3 regions of the Mesorhizobium sp. M1329 genome follow, and region 3 is predicted to be linked to each of the others. Evidence: riboswitches for the same ligand, from Rfam matches in the RefSeq annotation. Region 3 holds a riboswitch; each other region holds the start of a gene.

Region 1 (6,597 bases), on a different contig from region 3:
TCCTTGTCGAGCGCGGCAATCGTCTTCTGGAACGAGGCCGGGTCGCGCTCGTAATAGGCCGGATCGGCGATGTTGTTCTCCAGCCGCGAGATCGAGGCCGACACCGCTTCGATCTTTTTGGGTAAGGTTTCCAGCGCGAATTTCTGCTTGAACGACAGTTTCTTGGCCGGGCCCTTGGGAGCGGCCGCGTTGGTCCTGCTTGCAGCCATCGCCTCGCTGGTCTCTACCTTCGGCCGCGCCTTGCGGTCATCCAGCCTGGTGCCGCCGCGCTGCGCCAGCATGTCGGAATAGCCGCCGGCATATTCGATCCAGCGGCCGTCGCCATCCGGCGCGATGATGCTGGTCACGGTGCGGTCGAGGAAATCGCGATCGTGGCTGACCAGGATCACCGTGCCGGCAAAGCCGGCGACCAATTCCTGCAGCAGTTCCAGCGTCTCCATGTCGAGGTCGTTGGTCGGCTCGTCGAGCACAAGCAGGTTTGCCGGCCGCGCCAAGACGCGGGCGAGGATCAGCCGTGCCCGCTCGCCGCCCGAAAGCTCGCGCACCGGCGTGCGCGCCTGTTCCGGCTTGAACAGGAAGTCCTTCATGTAAGAGACGACGTGGCGCTGCTCGCCATTGATGACGAGGTTCTCGCCGCGACCGTCGGTGAGATACTGCGCCAGTGTCTCCTGCGGATCGACGGCCTCGCGCTTCTGGTCGAGCGTGGCGATCTCCAGATTGGTTCCGAGCCGCACCGTGCCTGCGTCCGGCTTCAATTCGCCGGTCAGCATCTTCAACAGCGTCGTCTTGCCGGCGCCGTTCGGCCCGACCAGGCCGACGCGATCGCCGCGCTGGATGCGGGTCGAGAATCCCTTGACCACAGTCAGATCGCCAAAGCTCTTCTCGATGTTCTTGGCTTCGATCACCAGCTTGCCGGATTCGGCGGCGTCGCTGGCTGTCATCGTCGCCGCACCCTCGGCGCCGCGATGACCACGAAAGCGCTGGCGCATGGTCTGCAACTCACCGAGCCGGCGCATGTTGCGCTTGCGCCGTGCTGTCACGCCATAGCGCAGCCAGTGCTCCTCGCGCACGATCTGGCGACCGAGCTTGTGCTGCTCGCGCTCTTCCTCCTCCAGCACCGTGTCGCGCCATTCCTCGAAAAAGGCAAAGCCCTTGTCGAGACGGCGGGTCTGGCCGCGGTCGAGCCAGATTGTGGCGCGCGACACGCGCTCGAGAAAACGACGGTCATGCGAGATGACGACCAGTGCCGAGGAGGTGCGGGCAAGCTCCTCCTCCAGCCATTCGATAACCGAAAGGTCAAGATGATTGGTCGGCTCATCGAGGAGGAGAATGTCGGGCTCCGGCGCCATGACGCGGGCGAGGGCGGCGCGCCGCGCCTCGCCGCCGGAGAGGTCGTTCGGCCGCTCCTCGCCGGTCAGGCCGAGATGCTCCATCAGATAGGTGGCGCGGTAGGGATCGTCGGCGGGTCCGAGCCCTGCCGAGACATAGGCGCGGACGGTCGCAAAACCTTCCATGTCGGGAATTTGCGGCAAGTAGCGGACGGTCGCCGAAGGCTGGCGGAAGACTTCGCCGTCCTGCGGCTCGATCAGCCCGGCGGCGATCTTGAGGAGCGTCGACTTGCCCGAGCCGTTGCGGCCGACCAGGGCGATCTTGTCGCCAGCAGAGGCCGTCAGGGCGGCACCGTCGAGCAGCGGCGTGCCGCCGAAGGTCAGCTTTATCCCGTCGAGATTGAGAAGCGGCGGCGCCATGTCAGCTTTCAGGTAGGGGAAAAGGATGCGCGAGCAGCAGCGCGCGGCCGCTGGCCAGCGCGATTTCCAGCCGGCCCCTGACCTCGTTGGAAATGGTCAGCGACGAGCCGAACGCGACCTCGACATGGTCGAGCGGCCATTTGGCACCGGTGACGCTCAGGCCGGCGAGATCGGAGAAGCCGAGCACCGAAAACAGTGTGCCGTCGGCATAGTCGAAGCGAGCCTTTCCCGGCAGCAACGGAATGCCTTCCTGTGCGCCGCTGGTCAAAAGCACTTCCGTCCCGCCTTCCGCCAGCCGGATGCTCAGCGCCAGATGCAGGAAGATGTGATCGGTGCGTTTGCCGCCGAAGGCGCCTGCGAGCACAAGGCTGGTCGCACCGCGTTCGAGTGCGGCGGCGATAGCGAGTTCACCGTCGGTCTTGTCCTTTTCGGCGGGAAACACCTGCCGTGGCACGGCCGCCAGATCCTCCGGCAAATCGGCAGGCACCGAATCGAAATCGCCGACCCAGAGTTCCGGCCTCAGGCCCAGCATGCGGGCATGGCCGATGCCGGCATCCGCAGCGATGACGCGCGAGCCTTCGACCTGGCGGTCGAGCAGCGGCGTGCGGATGAGATCGCCGCCAAGCAGGATGGTGAATGTGCTCATATCTCGTGGCCCTTACCAGCCCTGCCCCGGAAACGGAAGATGAAACGGCAGACGAAACGGAAGGCTGGGCTTTGGATGCCCGGCAAACTTCCGCTTGCGCAGCACTTCGGCCGGGCCTATGTGTCGCAACGCTCTAACGGGGTGCCGGACGCGATTTTCGCGGACCGGCTGAGAGGCAAGACTGCCAACCCGCTGAACCTGATCCGGTTTGTACCGGCGGAGGGATTAGACGTTTCGGACAGCCCGACGCCTCAATTCCTTTCAACGCGAACGAAGGAGGCGCCGATGCGCAGTTTTTTCCACTCTCTTGTCTCAATTGTCCTGTTTGCGGCATCCGCGCTCGCCCTGCCGGGGCAGGCATCGGCACAGGATAAGCTGACGGTCTATACCTATGAAAGCTTCACCGCCGATTGGGGTCCGGGACCGGCTGTGAAGAAGGCCTTCGAGGCCGAATGCAGCTGCGTCGTTGAATTCGTCTCGGTCGCCGACGGCGTCGCGCTGCTCAACCGTGTGAAGCTGGAAGGCGCCGCGACCAAGGCCGATATCGTGCTTGGCCTCGACACGAATTTGACGGCGGACGCCAAGGCAACCGGCCTGTTTTCGCCGCACGGCGCCGTGTCGGGCGTCAGCGTCCCGGGAGCCTGGAGCGACGATATTTTCGTGCCGTTCGACTATGGCTATTTCGCCGTCGTCTACGATACCGAAAAACTGAAGAGCCCGCCGAAAAGCCTCAGGGAATTGGTCGAGGGCGATGCCGGCGACAAGATCGTCATCCAGGATCCGCGCACCTCGACGCCGGGCCTTGGCCTGCTGTTGTGGGTCAAGTCGGTCTATGGCGACAAGGCGCCCGAAGCCTGGGCCAAGCTCAAGGCGAAGGTGCTGACGGTGACGCCAGGCTGGAGCGAGGCCTACGGCCTGTTCACCAAGGGTGAGGCGCCGATGGTGCTGTCCTACACCACCTCGCCGGCCTACCACATGGTCGCCGAAAACACCGAGCGCTACCAGGCGGCGTCCTTCGAGGAGGGCGAATATCTGCAGATCGAGGTTGCGGGGATCACCACCAAGGGCGCGAAGAACCCGCTGGCGGAAAAGTTCATTGCCTTCATGACCGGACCGAAATTCCAGGATGTCATTCCCGAAACCAACTGGATGTTCCCGGCCGGCAAGACCGACAAGCCGCTCAACCCGGCGTTCGACAAGCTTGTCAAACCGACCAAGACCTTGCTGTTCAGCCCGGAGGAAGTCGCGGCCAACCGCAAGGCCTGGGTCGATGAGTGGCTTGCGGCGATGAGCAAGTAGGATTCCATATGGTGTTCGTTCCCGACCTCAACCGCACCCATCGTCAAGCTGGGTAGCGCGAAATGCAGGCTCGCCGTCCTGACTCCCGCGTCACTGCCGGCGTCGTCGCGCTCGCCGCCATCGCGCTGCTGATCGGCGGGGCATTCGCCGGGCTGGTCGTCGAAGCCACACGCGACCCGTCCGGCGCCGCCTCCGCTTTCGATTCCTATCTCTTGCGCGTCGCCCGTTTCACGCTCTGGCAGGCAGTCCTTTCGACCCTGCTCTCCGTTGCACCGGCGCTGTTCGTCGCGCGCGCCCTGTCGCGGCATCCACAGTTTCTCGGGCGAGGCTTTATCCTGCAGCTTTTCGCTCTGCCGCTGGCGCTGCCGGCCATTGTTGCCGCACTCGGTGTCCTGGCGCTCTACGGCCGTGCCGGGTATTTTGCCGGCACGCTGGGCGCGCTAGGCGGCCAGAGCTGGCCCGGCATCTACGGCCTGTCGGGCATCCTCGTTGCCCATGTCTTCTTCAACCTGCCGCTGGCAACGCGGCTGTTCCTGGAAGCATTGCAGACCGTGCCGGCCAACCAATGGCGGCTGGCGAGCCAGCTTGGCATGGGCGCTGCGCCGGCCTTTCGGCTGATCGAATGGCCGCCGCTGCGTGCGGCCCTGCCGGGCATCGCCGGGCTCGTTTTCATGCTGTGCATCACCTCCTTCACCATCGTGCTTACGCTCGGCGGCGGACCCAGCGCGACGACGCTGGAGGTTGCCATCTACCAGGCGCTGCGTTTCGACTTCGACCCGGCGCGGGCGGTGACGCTGACCTTGTTGCAAATTGCGCTGACCTTCGTGGTCGTGCTGGCACTGACGCGGCTCGGCGCCAATGTGACCGGCGACGCCAATCTGCCGGTGGCGCCGCGCCGGTATTTTTCAGCCGGTGCGGCCGAGACCGTGCTGAACGCGCTGGTGATCGGGCTGGCATTGCTGTTTGTCGCCGGGCCGATGGCGGCGACGCTGGCAGCCGGGCTTGGCGCCGATCTCGGCCGCCTGGCCGGCGAGAGCGCGGTGCGGCAAGCGACGGCGACCAGTGGCGTGCTCTCCCTCCTGTCGGCGATGCTCTCTGTGGCGTTGTCGCTGTCGCTGGTCATGGCGCGCCGGGCGCTGGCGCTCACCCGGCGGACAGGCCGGCGGACACTGCTCGAACATCTGGCCGACACCGGTGCGGGGTTCGTCCTGGTGGTGCCGCCCATTGTCATCGGCGCCGGCTGGTTCCTGCTCTTGCGCACCGTCAGCGATGTCTTTGCGATCGCCCCCGTCATGGTCGTTGCGGTCAATGCGGTGATGGCGATGCCGTTCGCCATCCGCGCCATCCGCCCTGCCTATGACGCGGCAAGCGAACGCCACGAACGGCTCTGTGCACAGTTTGGTATCTCGGGCTGGAACCGGTTGCGGCTGGTCGACTGGCCGTCGCTGCGGCGGCCGCTAGCCACCGGCTTTGCTTTCGCCATGGCGCTGTCGCTCGGCGATCTCGGCGTCATTGCGCTGTTCGGCAGCGATTCCGTGCAGACCTTGCCCTATCTGCTGCTGGCGCGCATGGGCAGTTACCGCACCGAGGATGCGGCCGGGCTGGCGCTGCTGCTCGGCCTTGTCTGCCTGGCGCTGGTGCTGGCCGCGGACTGGCTGGGAAGGAGGGAGAAATCATGATGCCGATCAGCCCGGAACGGTCCATTTCGGTGGAAAAAGGCGCAGCCGTGCGGCTCGACAAGGTCTCGTTCAGCTATGGTGAAACGCCGCTTACATTCGATGTCGATTTCCCGCCGTCGGAAATCACCGCCATCATGGGGCCGAGCGGGTCGGGAAAGTCGACGCTACTCAATCTGGTGGCCGGTTTCGAGGCGCCGCGGTCGGGCCGCGTGCTGATCGGCGGCGCCGACGTCAGCACTGCGCCGCCTTCAGCGCGGCCGGTATCGATGGTGTTCCAGGAAAACAACCTGTTTGCCCATCTATCCGTCGAGCAGAATGTCGGGCTCGGCCGTTCGCCTTCGCTCAGGCTGAGCGAGGCTGACCGCGCCGCAATCTCCGCAGCGCTGAAGCGCGTCGGCCTTTCCGGCAAGGAAAGCCGGCTGCCGCGCGAACTCTCCGGCGGCGAGCGGCAGCGGGTCGCACTCGCCCGGGTCCTGGTGCGCGACCGGCCGGTGCTGTTGCTCGATGAGCCGTTCGCTTCGCTGGGACCGGCACTGCGCGACGACATGCTCGACCTGGTGGCCGACGTCCATTCGGAGCAGCGCATGACGGTGCTGTTCGTCACGCACCAGCCGGACGATGCGCGCCGTATCGGCCAAAACATGGTTTTCCTGGATGGTGGCACGGTTGCCGCGACGGGCGCCGCCGCCGATTTTTTCGTCGAGGCTGGACCGGAGGCATTCCGACGCTATATCGGCTCGGGTCCGTTTGCGGCTGGATCACGAGATGTTGCCCGGAAGCGGACATAATTTATGGTCAAACCGGCGCAAGGCGAAGCGGCGCTTGCTTGCCATGGTCGAGGTAGTGTGGCTAGGTCCGCCAGGAGTTGGTCCGGCTTAGACCGTGATTTGCCCTTGCTGCCTCGTATCTGTCGGACGCACGAAGGACGCCGTAGCACTTGATTTTGCGCGTGATGCTTTCCGGAAATCGCGCCCGATTTTCGCGGTCACGTCCCAGGACTTGAAAGGAAGCCGATCTGCCGACCGGCATCGACAATCGGAGGGTGAAACCGCTGGCTCGCTTTCTGGCGCTGGCCGGTCTTGCCTTGGCGCTGGCAAGCTGCCAGATGTTCACGCCTCCCGACGTGCAGGAATCGGGCTTCCAGCCCTCCGACAAGCCGATCACGGTCGACAATGTCGCCGCCAACAGCAAGCTCGCCCAACTGGCGAAGGCGCAGCACCCGCGC
Region 2 (6,597 bases), on a different contig from region 3:
AGAATGGCCGGCGAAGGATATTGAGCCGTGCCGAGAAGCAGCCGCGAGCAAAGCGCCGTTCCAAGAAGATCGAACATGCTAGCCTCCCTGCATGGGTGAGAGGATTTCGATCCGGTCGCCGTCGCTCAACTGGAACTCCGCCCGGTTGGCTTTGTGCACCAGGTCGCTGTTGACGGCGGTCGCCAGCCAATCGCCCTCATAGTCGAGAACGGCAAGCAGCTCGGCCAGCGTGGTGGCGGCAACCTCATGCGCTTCGCCGTTGACCATCAATTTCATGGGCAAGCTCCTTGGTTCTGTCTTGACTGAAAACCAGGTCGGCAGCCTGGCGCGCCATGGCGGGGGCGAGGAGAAAGCCGTGACGATAGAGCCCGTTGATCGCTATGATCTCGCCGTTCGTTTCGACGCGCGGCAGGTTGTCGGGAAAGGCCGGACGGACGCCGACACCGGTTTCAACGATCTCGGCCTCGCCAAAGGCCGGATGGAGGGCATAGGCGGCACCCAGCAGCTCCATCATCGAACGAGCCGTCACCGGTCCCGTGGACCGGCTCTCAATCATCGTCGCGCCAATCATGAAACGGTGGTCGGTGCGTGGCACCGCATAAAGCGGAAAGCGCGGATGGAGCAGCCTGACCGGGCGCGACAGTGAGATATCAGGTGTGCGCAGGATCAGCATCTCGCCGCGAACGCCGCGCAGCCTGTCATTGGCTGCTGCCATTCCCGTGCAGTCGATCTGACGATCGAACCCGGAAGCACGCCGGACGTCAGCGCAGAAGTGGAATTCGACGCCCATCGCCGCCAGCCTGTCATGAAGTGCCGCCATCGCCTGACGCGGGTCGAGATGGGCTTCGTCGGGGAAGAGCAGTCCGCGGCGGAAGCGGCCGGCGAGGTCGGGCTCGAGCAACACGATTTCATCTTCATCGACACGCCGATGACCCGAGGTGCGGCTGGCGAACCGGTCGAGCTCGCCCGCATCACGCGGCGCGGCCACGGCCAGTGTTCCGGCCCGTGTCACGTGACCCGGCAGTACCGCATCCCACCAGTCGGCGGCATCGCGTCCGAGATCCAGCACTGGCTGCTCGGCGCTTTCACGCTCGCACCATGGCGCCAGCATGCCGCCGGCGAACCACGACGCATTGCCGCCAACGGTATGTGTTATCTCGGCAACGGTCACCGTCGCGCCACGTGTGGCGAGCTCGAAAGCTGCGGTGAGGCCGGCGACACCGGCCCCCTTGACCAGGACCCTCATGATCGCTCGCGCGCCTCTCGCAGGAGCGGCGCGCCGGTCTCGTCCGCGGGCACGTAGAGATCGCCGCCTTCGCGATATTTCGCCGCCATGGCCACCATCCCCTCCTTCTGCGCCTCGGCGCGAATGTCGTGGGAGATGCGCATGGAGCAGAATTTCGGGCCGCACATCGAGCAGAAATGTGCCACCTTGTGCGCTTCCTTGGGCAAGGTCTGGTCGTGGAAGGATCTTGCGGTTTCGGGATCGAGCGACAGGTTGAACTGGTCCTCCCAGCGGAACTCGAAGCGCGCGCGGGAAAGGGCGTCATCCCTGACTTTCGCCGCCGGATGCCCCTTAGCCAGGTCGGCGGCATGGGCCGCAATCTTGTAGGTGATCACGCCGGTCTTGACGTCATTGCGGTCGGGAAGACCGAGATGCTCCTTCGGTGTGACGTAACAGAGCATGGCCGTGCCGAACCAGCCGATCATGGCGGCGCCAATGCCTGAGGTGATGTGGTCGTAACCCGGCGCTATGTCCGTCGTCAGCGGCCCCAGCGTGTAGAAAGGCGCCTCGTCGCAGACAGCGAGCTGCTTGTCCATGTTCTGCCTGATCTTGTGCATGGGCACGTGGCCGGGCCCCTCGATCATCACCTGGCAATCCTTCGCCCAGGCGATCTTCGTCAGCTCGCCGAGCGTTTCCAGTTCGGCGAATTGCGCCGCGTCGTTGGCGTCGGCAATCGAGCCCGGACGGAGCCCGTCGCCGAGCGAAAAGGACACGTCATAGGCCCGGCAGATGTCGCAGATCTCCGCGAAACGCTCGTAAAGGAAGCTTTCCCGGTGATGGTGCAGGCACCATTTGGCCATGATCGAGCCGCCGCGCGAGACAATGCCCGTGACCCGGGCGACGGTCAGCGGGATGTAATGCAGCCGCACACCGGCATGGATGGTGAAGTAGTCGACGCCCTGTTCGGCCTGCTCGATCAGCGTGTCTCGATAGACCTCCCAGCTCAAATCCTCGGCGATGCCGCCCACCTTCTCCAGCGCCTGGTAGAGCGGCACCGTGCCGATTGGCACCGGCGCATTGCGCAGGATCCATTCGCGGATGTTGTGGATGTTGCGGCCGGTCGACAGGTCCATCACCGTGTCGGCGCCCCAGCGGATCGCCCACACCATTTTTTCCACTTCCTCTGCCATCGAGGAGGTGACCGCCGAGTTTCCGATATTGGCGTTGATCTTCACCAGGAAATTGCGGCCGATGATCATCGGCTCGCTCTCGGGATGATTGATGTTGGCGGGAATGATCGCGCGTCCGCGCGCAACCTCGTCGCGCACGAACTCCGGCGTGACGAAGCCGGGGATAGCGGCACCGAAGGCCTCGCCGTCGCGCTCAAGCTTGCCGCGCAGCATCTCGCGGCCAAGGTTCTCGCGGATGGCGACGAACTCCATCTCGGGCGTGACGATGCCGGCACGCGCATAGGCAAGCTGGGTCACCGCCTTGCCTGCCTTGGCCCTGAGCGGCCGGTTGCGAATGGGAAATTCCGGCGTCAGGCGCTCACCGGTCACAAATCCGTTGTCCTCCGGCCGCACGTGGCGGCCGTCATAGGCCTCGACATCGCCGCGCGTCATGATCCATTCGTCGCGAAGCCGGGCAAGACCGTTTTCGATGCTGGTTTCGACAGTCGGGTCGGTATAGGGGCCGGACGGATCGTAGACGGTGACGGGCGGCTCGCCGGCCGTCGGATGCACGGAGATTTCGCGCATCGGCACCCTGATCTGCGGGTGGATGGCACCGGGCTTGTGGATTTTCCGCGAGGCGGGCAGCGGTCCCGTCGAGACGGCGGGAGTGAGGGCATTCATCTTGAGGCTCCTTTGCTCATGCATTGGAGACCCAGTTCTGTGCCGGAAGGATGAAAAGACGCTTCTGTCGACCTGCCGAAACAGGACCTCGGGCGTAAACTCCCGCAAAGCGCTTGCACCGTCCCTACGCCAGTATGAACTGGATCAGGTTCAACGGGTCACTGCGCCGCGAAAGCAAGCAGTATCTCAGCCCCTTGCCGGGACTCCCCTGGTGAATGCGCCAGGTTGGACGGGACGTCTCCGGTTTGTCAAGCGCGTTCTGGCCGCGGCTGATCGGCGGCTGGTCAGACCGTGCGGAAAAAATCGCGCATGTCTCGGCGACAAGTCAAGCGTGGGAGATGAAGGCAGGGACAAGGGAATCGCAAACCGTTGGACTAAAAATCGATCCTCATGATCACGCCTTCAATGGGCACCAAAGGTTTGCGCGTAGATCGCCTCGATTCTTCCTGCCTCGTCACTGGTCAGCGCGGCGAATTCCTTTTCGCGCGCGCGGTTCGATAGATGTCCATCATTCTGGTGAAGAAAACGGAAGAGCAAATCGGTCAGCCGCTCGGGCATGTCGATAAAGGCATCCACCTGCTGCCGGAATTGATCGTAGCGCTGCAGAAATGCGGTTTCCTCGGGAAGGTCCCGTTCGATCGTCCGCTGAACGCAGTCATAGAGGAATTCGGCGTGCGGGGTCGCATCGAAGAACCGGTAGAAATCACCGGTGTCATTCAGCACCCGGACGTTGAATTGCGGCGTCGGTTCCCATTCCACCAACGGCAGAAGGCGCTGCGAATAGCTCTCGAGCACGCCCCTGTACTCGTTGATCTGGTCCAGGATCGCGGCCGAGACGGGAAAGACCACTCCCGGCGGATTGAAGCCGCGCGTGGCAAGGACGTGGTGGATTAGGTAGCGGTGAATGCGGCCGTTTCCGTCCTCGAACGGGTGGATGTAGACAAAGCCGAAGGCGAGGATTGCGGCGGCTATGATTGCATCAAGGCTTTGCGCGGGGCCCTGATCGAAGGCCGCCATTCCATCGATTAGCCGCGGCAGGTCCTCGGGCCGAGCGCTGATGTGATCGGGCAGGGGCGTGCCGTTGTCTCGGTCATGCTCACCGACGAAACCTCCTTCTTTTCGGAAGCCAAGTCTTACGAAACGGGCGTCGCCAAGTACAATTTTTTGCAGACGTAGCAGCTCATCGCGATCGATCGGCCAGCGGCCGGCTTCGCCGATGGCGCGGCCCCAGCGCTGGATGCGATCTTGCGGCGGGCGCTCGCCCTCGATCGCATAGCTTGATCGCGAGTCTTTGAACAAAAGAAAGGCGGCGGTCCGAGCAAGGAGGTCGCGCGGCACCTCCGCCACGATTGCCTCCGCGCGCCGCGGCAGTTCAAGGCCGATGAATTTTTCGAGGGTCTTGGTTCGGAACACCAGCGGGCAGAACTCAGGCGTGCCGGGGAGATTGTCCCTTATGCGGTAGCGCGAAGCGGTCTTCTCGAATCCGGGCCACTGCAGCTCGGGATCGACAACCGGAACGTATCGTCCGGCCGCCGCGTCCGGCAGATCGAGACGTGTGCCCGTCAGCCATTCATATAGAAACCAGATGCGGCGGGCATAACTGCCTGTGGGGCTTTCACGGACGAGCGCCTCGATCGGTGCGGAACCGGTCACCTGGAACAGCCGTTTGAGGACGGCAAGGTCGAGCCCCTCGTACTTGAGCGCGAAGGTCAGGTGGCCTTCGAGTGTTGGATGTGGGGCATGGCGGGGCGTCATGATCCGCCAGCCATCCCGTGCGGTAATGCGATGATGCTCGCCAGTGGCCGACAGGGTCCGGGGCAAGGGCACGGCGAGCTCGTAGGCTCCGATCAGGGCGCTGTACCCGGCCGGGGTCACCATCTCCGGAAGGCGGATTTCCTGAAAAACGATAACAGGACCTGAAAATTGGTGCTTCTGCGCCACAGGCATGAAAAGGGGAACCTTTCATCGAAGTTTGGTGCGAAATCAGCCAAATACTATGAAAAACAATTCTATCTCATGAAAATTGATGCTGCAAGCCGACTTTTCCGAAAACCGATCCTGAAGGCGGCGGTGATCCGTCTGCATGGCTCGGCCGGAAAGCGATCGTCGCGCGCCGGCCAGCGCAATGATGTTCCCATCGGAAATAAGCGTACACCGCCAAACCGCAATCAGTTCCGCGGCGCTAGCATGCGGTCGCCGGCATCTATGCGTTGCCTTACAGCTGTGGCCTCGTGTTCAGTCATTGCCTAGTTTTTCGCCACAATGCATTTCGGTACGCCTTGGGACCTGAGATCGATTCTGAACGTGAATCACGCTGTTGCGGTAGTCAAACCGTTCGAGCTGAAGCACATCCCTTGAGACCACCACCACGCTGATTGCTCAAAACCATCACAACAAGGGTACTGCGAAACTCGGCCGAAGCAGCAGAAAATTGGGGGCCTTTAGCCCTTGCTTTGAAGCGCTTCGCAATGCACCAACTTTTCCGATGCAGTTTGATTTTGGCCTTCGCACCTGCACAAAACTATGCAAAACCGTTGACCGCTTAAGCCTGACGCAGGGAAAACGTGCCGATGAGTGTGGCGGTAGAAACGAAGGCGTTGACGACGCCGGACATCGCGGCCAGCAAGGGCAAGGATCCGGTCGTCTGCTTGACCGCCTACACCACACCCATTGCGCAGCTCGTCGACAGATATTGCGACGTCGTGCTGGTCGGCGACAGTGTCGGAATGGTGCTTCACGGTCTGCCCTCGACCCTCGGCGTCACGCTCGACATGATGATCATGCATGGCAAGGCCGTGCGACGCGGTCTTGAGCGCGCGTTGATGGTCGTTGACATGCCATTCGGCTCCTATGAAGAAGGCCCCGAACATGCCTTTCGCAACGGCGCGCGGCTCATGGCGGAAACCGGATGCGCCGCCCTCAAGCTGGAGGGCGGCGAGAGCATGGCCGAGACGATCCGCTTTCTCACTGCTCGCGGAATTCCCATCATGGCCCACGTCGGGCTGACGCCGCAATCGGTCAATGTGTTCGGCGGCTATAAAGTCCAGGGCAGGGGCGTAGACGGCGACAGGATTTTTCGCGACGCCATTGCTGTTGCCGAGGCCGGGGCGTTCAGCATAGTGCTGGAAAAGGTCACGGAGCCGCTCGCACGGAGAATAACCGAGAGAGCCACAATTCCCACGATCGGGATCGGTGCCTCGGACGCCTGCGATGGGCAGATCCTTGTGATCGACGACATCCTGGGCATGTACACTGGTTTTCGGCCGAAATTCGTCAAGCGCTATGCCGAACTGGGCTCAGAGGTCGAAGCTGCCATCGCCGCCTACGCGGCTGATGTGCGGGAAGGGCGCTTTCCAGCGGCCGAACATCTTTTCGCCGACGAGCCGAAGGCCGGAGATGTTGCATGAGCGTGCCGATTGTCCGCACCATTGCCGAACTTCGTGCCGTCGTGGCGGGATGGCGCCGTTCAGGTGCCAGTATCGCCGTGGTGCCCACGATGGGAGCCTTGCATGAAGGACA
Region 3 (6,597 bases):
CTTGGCGTCGATCGAGATGCGTTCCTCAGGCTTCAGTCCGCCGAGGGCTTCCTCGCAACTCGCGGCTTCCGGTGTCAGCCCCACTGCGTGAAACATGGCGAGGCCGCTGACCACCGACGCCGCCGCGCCGAAGTGCCGGAGGCTGTTGCTGCTCGTTGCTTTCGGCATGCCTAGCAAGACCGGTATCCGGTCCTGGGCGGACCGGCCAACGGCAAGGCCCAGAAGATTGCACCAGACCTGCAGCTCGAAGCGATCTTCGGGCGCGCCGACAACCTCCACCAGCAAACTGCCAAATCTGTTTTCATCCCGATGCAGGCCGAAATTCGGTACCCGGCCAGTTATCGCTGCACTGATGTCTATGAACTCGCCGTACTTGTTGGTTCTGGCGCCAAGCACCGAGTTTGCGTACATCACGGCGTTTGATTCCGCCCAAGCAATCTGCTCACCTAGCTTGGGCACTGTCGGCAATTCGTAAGGAGCACAGGTGAACGTCGGTCGACAGCCTAGGACCGTGTACAGGTGCATCAAGCGAGCGCCGTCTAAGCATTCGGCAGAAGATGGAGGATAGCGTCGGCTCAGCAGCTCTGAGCATCCGTTGTTGAACAGGCACGCCGGAGGGGCGGTAGAGTTCAAGGTAGTGGGCACACTAACTCGCGCTTTGGCGGTGGCAAGTTTTTCAGCGAAGTCGAGGCTAGGCTGACCATTGTAGAAGCAGCCAGTTATGTGTGCTGACGAGACATCGATCAGGTTGGCCGCATCAAGAGACTCAGCCACTCCAACGACAAGCTTCATGGCCAAGGCAGCGCCGTCGCCGTGTAGGCCGTCCAACGTCCTGAGGTCGTGAACCGTCAATGCAACCATGGGGCTCGCCTGCTCTTGCTTCAGGCTGAGGCGGTTCTTTGCAAACCACAAACGATATCTTATTGAAGGGGCTTAAACGGAAAGTTGTCGACCCCACATGAAAAGACTGCCAGGGCTAGCAACGCTCTACGTGTTCGAATGCGCGGCTCGCCACTTGAATTTCTCCAGGGCGGCCGAGGAACTGAATGTCACGCCCGCTGCGGTGAGCAATCAGATCCGCCAACTTGAGAAGGAGATCGGCACGATGCTTTTCGAACGCAATGCCCGATCCCTGAAGCTTACCGAGAACGGGGAGTTGCTTCTTGTCAGCGCCCAAGACGCCTTCACGCTGCTGCGGCGCGCTACAAACTGGATTGGTGACGCGAAGCGCCGAACCTTGAGCATCACCACCTCGCCGTCCTTTGCGACAAAATGGCTGGTTCCCAGACTTGGCGCGTTCTGCCGCCAGTACCCCGAGGTCGAGCTAAGGTTGGACGTGTCCGATCAGAACCTTCCGCTAAGCGAAAAAGGCCCCCACTTGTCGGTTAGGTTCGGCGCGGTTCCACCTGACGGACTGCATGCCGAACAACTCTTTGACGAACGGATATCGCCCGTGTGTGCGCCGAGCATGCTGGATGCAAACCCCGGTCTTTCCGACCCAGAGAACTTGAAGTCACAGCATCTTATTCACGTCGACTGGCGTGGCAAGAACGATGCCTGGCCTGACTGGCACTCCTGGCTGCTTGCGGCGGGTGTGCATGGCGTGGATGTCAAACGCGGGCTGCACGTTTCACAGACCTATCTCGCGCTCGAGGTGGCTATCCAAGGGCAGGGTATCGTTCTGGGAAATTCGACCCTTGTCGCCGACGACATCAAGGCTGGCCGCCTGGCCCAGTTATTTCCGCATGCGCTCAGCCTCTCCTCGAGGTTCGCTTACCGATTGCTGACGCCTCCGACGATCCTCGATCGACCGGTCGTCAGGTCATTCCGGACCTGGTTGCTTGATGAAGTCAGAGCGGTCAAAGCTGCCGGCTGATGCTTGTCGCCGAAAAGTGCGCAAGCACCTTAGGACGACCCGCTTCAGCTTTCGGCCGGAGTCATCATCGCTGCAACCAGCGACTCGAGCGTTACCTCGACGACCGCGGTTCCCTGCTTATCGACTAGGTGTGCAGTGCGGCTGCCTGTCGCTGTCACAGTTTTTGACCGCATTCTCAAGTGAGGCGTCGTCCTCTAATTCCGGCCCGACGGGCGGACGACCCCTGAGTTCATTCATGATCGAGGCGGCCTTCACCACTTTGCTGCGATTAACCTCGCGCACGAACCGGGCAATATAGTCGTCGGCCGGCCGCAGCATGATGTTCTGTCCGGTTCCTTGCTGGATGATTTCTCCGTCTCTTAGGATGGCGATCCGGTCACCAAGGCGCAATACCTCGTCAGGATCGTGCGTGATGCGCCAGGGGTCGCATTTTCCGGCTTCGGGCCGTTGGTCGACGACGCCAAACGCAATGGGGATTTCACGATCCCGCGCAGCAACGTGATCGTCTATACGCTGCCCGGCCGCGACATGCTTGGAATAAACATAACCCGCGTTCATCGCGTTGTCGTCGATGATCCCTTTTCGGTCACAGCTGCGGATGTGGAGTGCCAGCGCCAAATGCTGGAGGCGATTCACTTTCTGCGCAAATACGTGCCTGGGCTCCAGAACATCTTTATTTCGTCATCCCCGGATCACTTCGGAATCCGCGAGTCGCGTCACATCGTCGGATCCTATGTCCTCGACAAGGACGACATGTTCGGGGGCGCCAGTTCGAAGACCAGATTGGGCTGTCGTCCTATCCCTTCGACATTCATGACGTGAAGCCTGGCGACGAGAGGGCAGGGCCGCTCGGCGACATCCACTACAAGCGATTAACCCGGTCATTTGGTGTGCCCCTACGCTGCCTGGTGCCGCTCGGCTGTCGCAACGTCGCGGTAGGAGGCCGGGCGATTTCGGCCGACCACGAAGCTGGGAGCTCAGTCCGAGGTCAGGCGACATGCATGGTTACTGGACACGCAGCCGGAGCTTTGGCCGCCGTATCATTGCGTCACAACGTTCCTATCAGTGACGTGCCGCCTGCGCCGGTGCTGGCGCTGCTGAAATCCCAAGGTGCAATCCTGCGGCGAACCGGCCCCCATAGCTAGATTTGTTCCTCATGACTTTTCAATTTTCCAGACGGATCGACGATTAAAGGTTATGACCTGGTAGTCGCTGGCGGCGAGCCGGCTGGCACGGCGGCAGCCGTGTGCGGGGCACGGCTCGGCTTGGGCGTCCTTTTGATCGAAGCCACCGGCTGCCTTGGTGGTATGGGCACCTCCGGCATGGTCACGACCTTCGGACCGATATCCGACGGAGTGCGCACACTTGTCGGCGGCTTCACTCGCGAATTGATCGAAACCATGTATAGCAACGGCCATCTGGGCCCGCATGTGGACAAGACGTTCTGGTCATCGCAACTCAACAGGTGGATCCCCTTCAAGCCAGAAGGCCTGAAGCGCCAGCTTGATCAACTGGTTGTTGATGCAGGTGCGCCTGTGCTGTTCCCTCAGGGTGGTTGATGTTGGCGGGAATGATTGCCCGGCCGCGCGCCACCTCGTCGCGGACGAACTCAGGCGTGACAAAATCTGGTATCGATGCGCCGAAGGCCTCGCCGTCGCGTTGCAGCTTGCCGCGCAGGATTTCGCGTCCGAGGTTTTCGCGGATGGCGACGAACTCCATTTCTGGCGTGATGATGCCGGCGCGCGCATAGGCAAGCTGGGTCACAGCCCTGCCGGTCTTGGCCCTGAGTGGCCGGTTGCGGACTGGAAATTCCGGCGTCAGGCGCTCGCCAGTCGCGAATCCGTTGTCTTCCGGCCGGACATGGCGGCCGTCATAGGGTTCGACGTCGCCGCGCGCGGTGACCCATTCGTGGCGAAGCCGCACAAGGCCCTTTTCGATGCTGGTTCCGACAGTCGGTTCGGTGTAGGGGCCGGACGAATCGTAGACGGTGACGGGCGGCTCGCCGGCCGTCGGATGGACGGAGATTTCGCGCATCGGCACCCTGATCTGCGGGTGGATGGCACCGGGCTTGTGGATTTTCCGTGAGGCGGGCAGCGGTCCCGTCGACACGGCGGGGGTGAGGGCATTCATCTTGAGGCTCCTTTGCTCATGCATTGGAGACCCAGTTCTGTGCCGGAAGGATGAAAAGACGCTTGGTCGACCTGCTCGAAACAGGACCTCGGGTGTAAACCCCCGCAAAGCGCTTGCACCGTCCCTACGCCAGTATGAACTGGATCAGGTTCAACGGGTCACTGCGCCGCGAAAGCCAGCAGTATCTCAGCCCCTTGCCGGGACTCCCCTGGTGAATGCGTCGAATTGAATGGGCTGGCGCTATTTTGTCAAGCGCTCTGGACGAGACCCGTCCGGACACCGGCCTGCTGCCGTCGGAGCCTGCCGGGCGCGCGGGTGAGAAAGCTGGCTTATACGATCGCCGCTGACATCCATCCAATCTGCAACCTCGGCCCGGTCAGCCATGTGATGCTCCTGACCGGCGGCGGCGAGGAGGTCCGGGCCGCCTGGATGCAGAAGTTCATCGGCGAGGGGCTGGCCGGCGTTCGAGAAGATGCTCGACAATCCGGCCAAGGTCCACTTTTGCCATGGCGACGGGCCGACCATGGCCGATCTGTGCTTGGTGCCACAGGTCTACAACGCCCGCCGCTGGAATGTTGACATAGGCGCGTTGCACAGCGTCAATGCGATCGTGGAGCGCTGTGCGGAGCTGCCGGCGTTCCAAACTGCCGCTCCCCGCAACTGGGTGGGGGAGAAAACGCGCGGGCCGAGCGGGGGATCCGCGCGGACGGAGGGCTGAAGAAGGACTTCTACCGCGGTGCCGCGTCTCTGTCAGGCCGCGCTCGGCGCTGTGGGCTCGAGCTGCATCCCCATGTACCAATCAGCGAACTCCGAGATGCGCTTTTCCTGGGTGGAGTATCGGCCCGGCCTGTAGGCGGACGAGTTGACACCTTTCTGATTGTTTTCGGTGATTGTCTTGTCTTCCCGAAGCGTCACGTCCCAAACTCGCATCAGTTCTTCCGGCACGAAATCGATGCCTTCACGTGCATTGCCGCGGACGATCCAGATCGCATCGACATCGGTCGATTGCGGGCCACGTGGTGTGAAGCGGAAGATCACAGCATGGTCATTGTTGACCAGTATCGTGCTCAGGGGATTAAAGACGCATCCTGTCTGTCCCCCGTCGAATTCGCCGTAGGCGGACATTAGCGGCGCCACGGGTTTGCCGTCGACGCTTTCGGTCTTCGCATCGTCCGAGATCGGAAGGCGGTTGCCCGACCTGAAGAAGCGGGTGTCCGGTCCGTCTGCGAACATGCCGATCGGATATCCAAGGGCAGCCGACTTCACTTCCCATTCCTTCAGTTTTTTCTCGTATTCATGGACGGCCTCGCGGTCCCCCGATCCCGCGCCCGCGCCAAAGGCGAGCATCTTCATTTTGTCGTGGACCGAGCAGTAGGTCGGGTGTGCGGTGTTGCAGTGGTAACATTCGAAGAAGTTCTCGACGACCAGCTTCCAATTCGCTTGCGTCGGGTAGAGCTTGCGCGCCGCTATCTTGCCGACCGCCACGCCTTGCCCCCGAAGCAGTTCGCGGAAGGGCGCCACGAACTCCTCGAAAGAGGGCGGTTTGTCGACGGCCGCATTCAGGAAAAGTAACCCCTCGAAAACGCCGACATGGACCGGTTCCAGTGAGATCTGCGAATGGTCGAAATCCTCTGGCATCAAGTGCGCGGCCCGCAGCTTGCCGTCGAGATCGTAGCTCCAAGCGTGATATGGGCAGGTGAGTATCCGCTTGCTGCCTTCCGGCTCCAGGCAGATACGCGAGCCGCGGTGGCGGCAGACATTGTGGAAGGCGTTCACGGCGCCAGATCGGGATCGCAGGACGATGATGCTCTCGGCCCCGATCTCGAACAAGAAGTAGTCACCCGGATTGGGAATCCGGCTTTCGTGGTCGACCAGAAGCCATTGACCATTCAACAGCATCCGCACATCGGAGCGGAATATGTCCTCCGACAGATAAAGGGGCTGCGGCAAACAATGGCCTGGCGCCCAGTCGAAGTTTGTCTGCGGTTCATGGGTTCTGGCTACGATCGTCATGGTGCTGCTCCCATTCAGTTTCCGTGGTTCTAAAGATCGAGGGTCAGTTCCGGCGTCCTGGCACGCGACACACAGGGGCAGATGTCCTGCCCCGATTCCCTTTCCTCCTCGGTCAGGAAGGAATCACGGTGGTCGGGGATGCCGGAGAGAACGCCTGTGACGCACGAGCCGCACACGCCCTCTCCGCAGGAAGAGGATATGCGAACTCCAGCCCCGACAAGGACCGACAGAAGTGACTGGCCCGCCGGCACTTCGAGGACCTTCCCGGTTCGGGCAAGCTTCACGACAAAAGCCTGGTCGGTCTGGTCGGTGGTGGAGCTTTTGGGGCTGAACCGCTCGAGATGGACAGCGTGTGTGCCTAGCTTTGGCGTCCCGAGCCTGATGGTCTCGTCCATCAGTGGTTCAGGGCCGCACACGTAAATATGAGTCTGCGCAGGCAGGTCGCTGACAATGAGTTCGTGGAGCTTGCGCGCGGTCGCCATCGGATCCAACCCGACATGACATGACGCATATGCATCCACTGCCAGTCCGTCGACGAAATCCTTGAACGGCGCATTTGCGTCACGGCAGAAATAGTG

Evidence for each region. A riboswitch is a leader RNA that binds a small molecule or an ion and turns the genes downstream of it on or off. The one in region 3 is predicted to bind thiamine pyrophosphate.
Region 1: another riboswitch for thiamine pyrophosphate. It lies ahead of thiB (thiamine ABC transporter substrate binding subunit); the one in region 3 lies ahead of NKH21_RS27040 (phosphomethylpyrimidine synthase ThiC).
Region 2: another riboswitch for thiamine pyrophosphate. It lies ahead of thiC (phosphomethylpyrimidine synthase ThiC); the one in region 3 lies ahead of NKH21_RS27040 (phosphomethylpyrimidine synthase ThiC).

The regions. Positions count from the first base shown of each region.
Region 1 covers NZ_JAMYLN010000011.1:35,453-42,049, reverse strand. The annotation lists gene NKH21_RS13430 (ABC-F family ATP-binding cassette domain-containing protein) at 1-1,748, opposite strand, end outside; gene NKH21_RS13425 (thiamine diphosphokinase) at 1,750-2,394, opposite strand; TPP riboswitch at 2,522-2,636, shown strand; gene thiB (thiamine ABC transporter substrate binding subunit) at 2,680-3,693, shown strand; gene thiP (thiamine/thiamine pyrophosphate ABC transporter permease) at 3,756-5,372, shown strand; gene thiQ (thiamine ABC transporter ATP-binding protein) at 5,369-6,160, shown strand; gene NKH21_RS13405 (M48 family metalloprotease) at 6,415-6,597, shown strand, end outside.
Region 2 covers NZ_JAMYLN010000003.1:18,501-25,097, reverse strand. The annotation lists gene NKH21_RS03695 (thiazole synthase) at 1-77, opposite strand, end outside; gene thiS (sulfur carrier protein ThiS) at 79-276, opposite strand; gene thiO (glycine oxidase ThiO) at 245-1,246, opposite strand; gene thiC (phosphomethylpyrimidine synthase ThiC) at 1,243-3,078, opposite strand; TPP riboswitch at 3,182-3,298, opposite strand; gene NKH21_RS03675 (Fic family protein) at 3,481-5,025, opposite strand; gene NKH21_RS03670 (hypothetical protein) at 5,002-5,328, shown strand; gene panB (3-methyl-2-oxobutanoate hydroxymethyltransferase) at 5,649-6,485, shown strand; gene panC (pantoate--beta-alanine ligase) at 6,482-6,597, shown strand, end outside.
Region 3 covers NZ_JAMYLN010000035.1:11,492-18,088, reverse strand. The annotation lists gene NKH21_RS27065 (aconitase X) at 1-861, opposite strand, end outside; gene NKH21_RS27060 (LysR substrate-binding domain-containing protein) at 959-1,876, shown strand; gene NKH21_RS32870 (hypothetical protein) at 1,994-2,512, opposite strand; partial or broken gene NKH21_RS27050 (FAD-dependent oxidoreductase) at 2,405-3,021, shown strand; gene NKH21_RS27045 (FAD-dependent oxidoreductase) at 3,121-3,435, shown strand; partial or broken gene NKH21_RS27040 (phosphomethylpyrimidine synthase ThiC) at 3,422-4,006, opposite strand; TPP riboswitch at 4,110-4,226, opposite strand; partial or broken gene NKH21_RS27035 (maleylacetoacetate isomerase family protein) at 4,264-4,724, shown strand; gene NKH21_RS27030 (SRPBCC family protein) at 4,757-5,527, opposite strand; partial or broken gene NKH21_RS27025 (Rieske 2Fe-2S domain-containing protein) at 5,711-5,905, opposite strand; gene NKH21_RS27020 (PDR/VanB family oxidoreductase) at 6,049-6,597, opposite strand, start outside.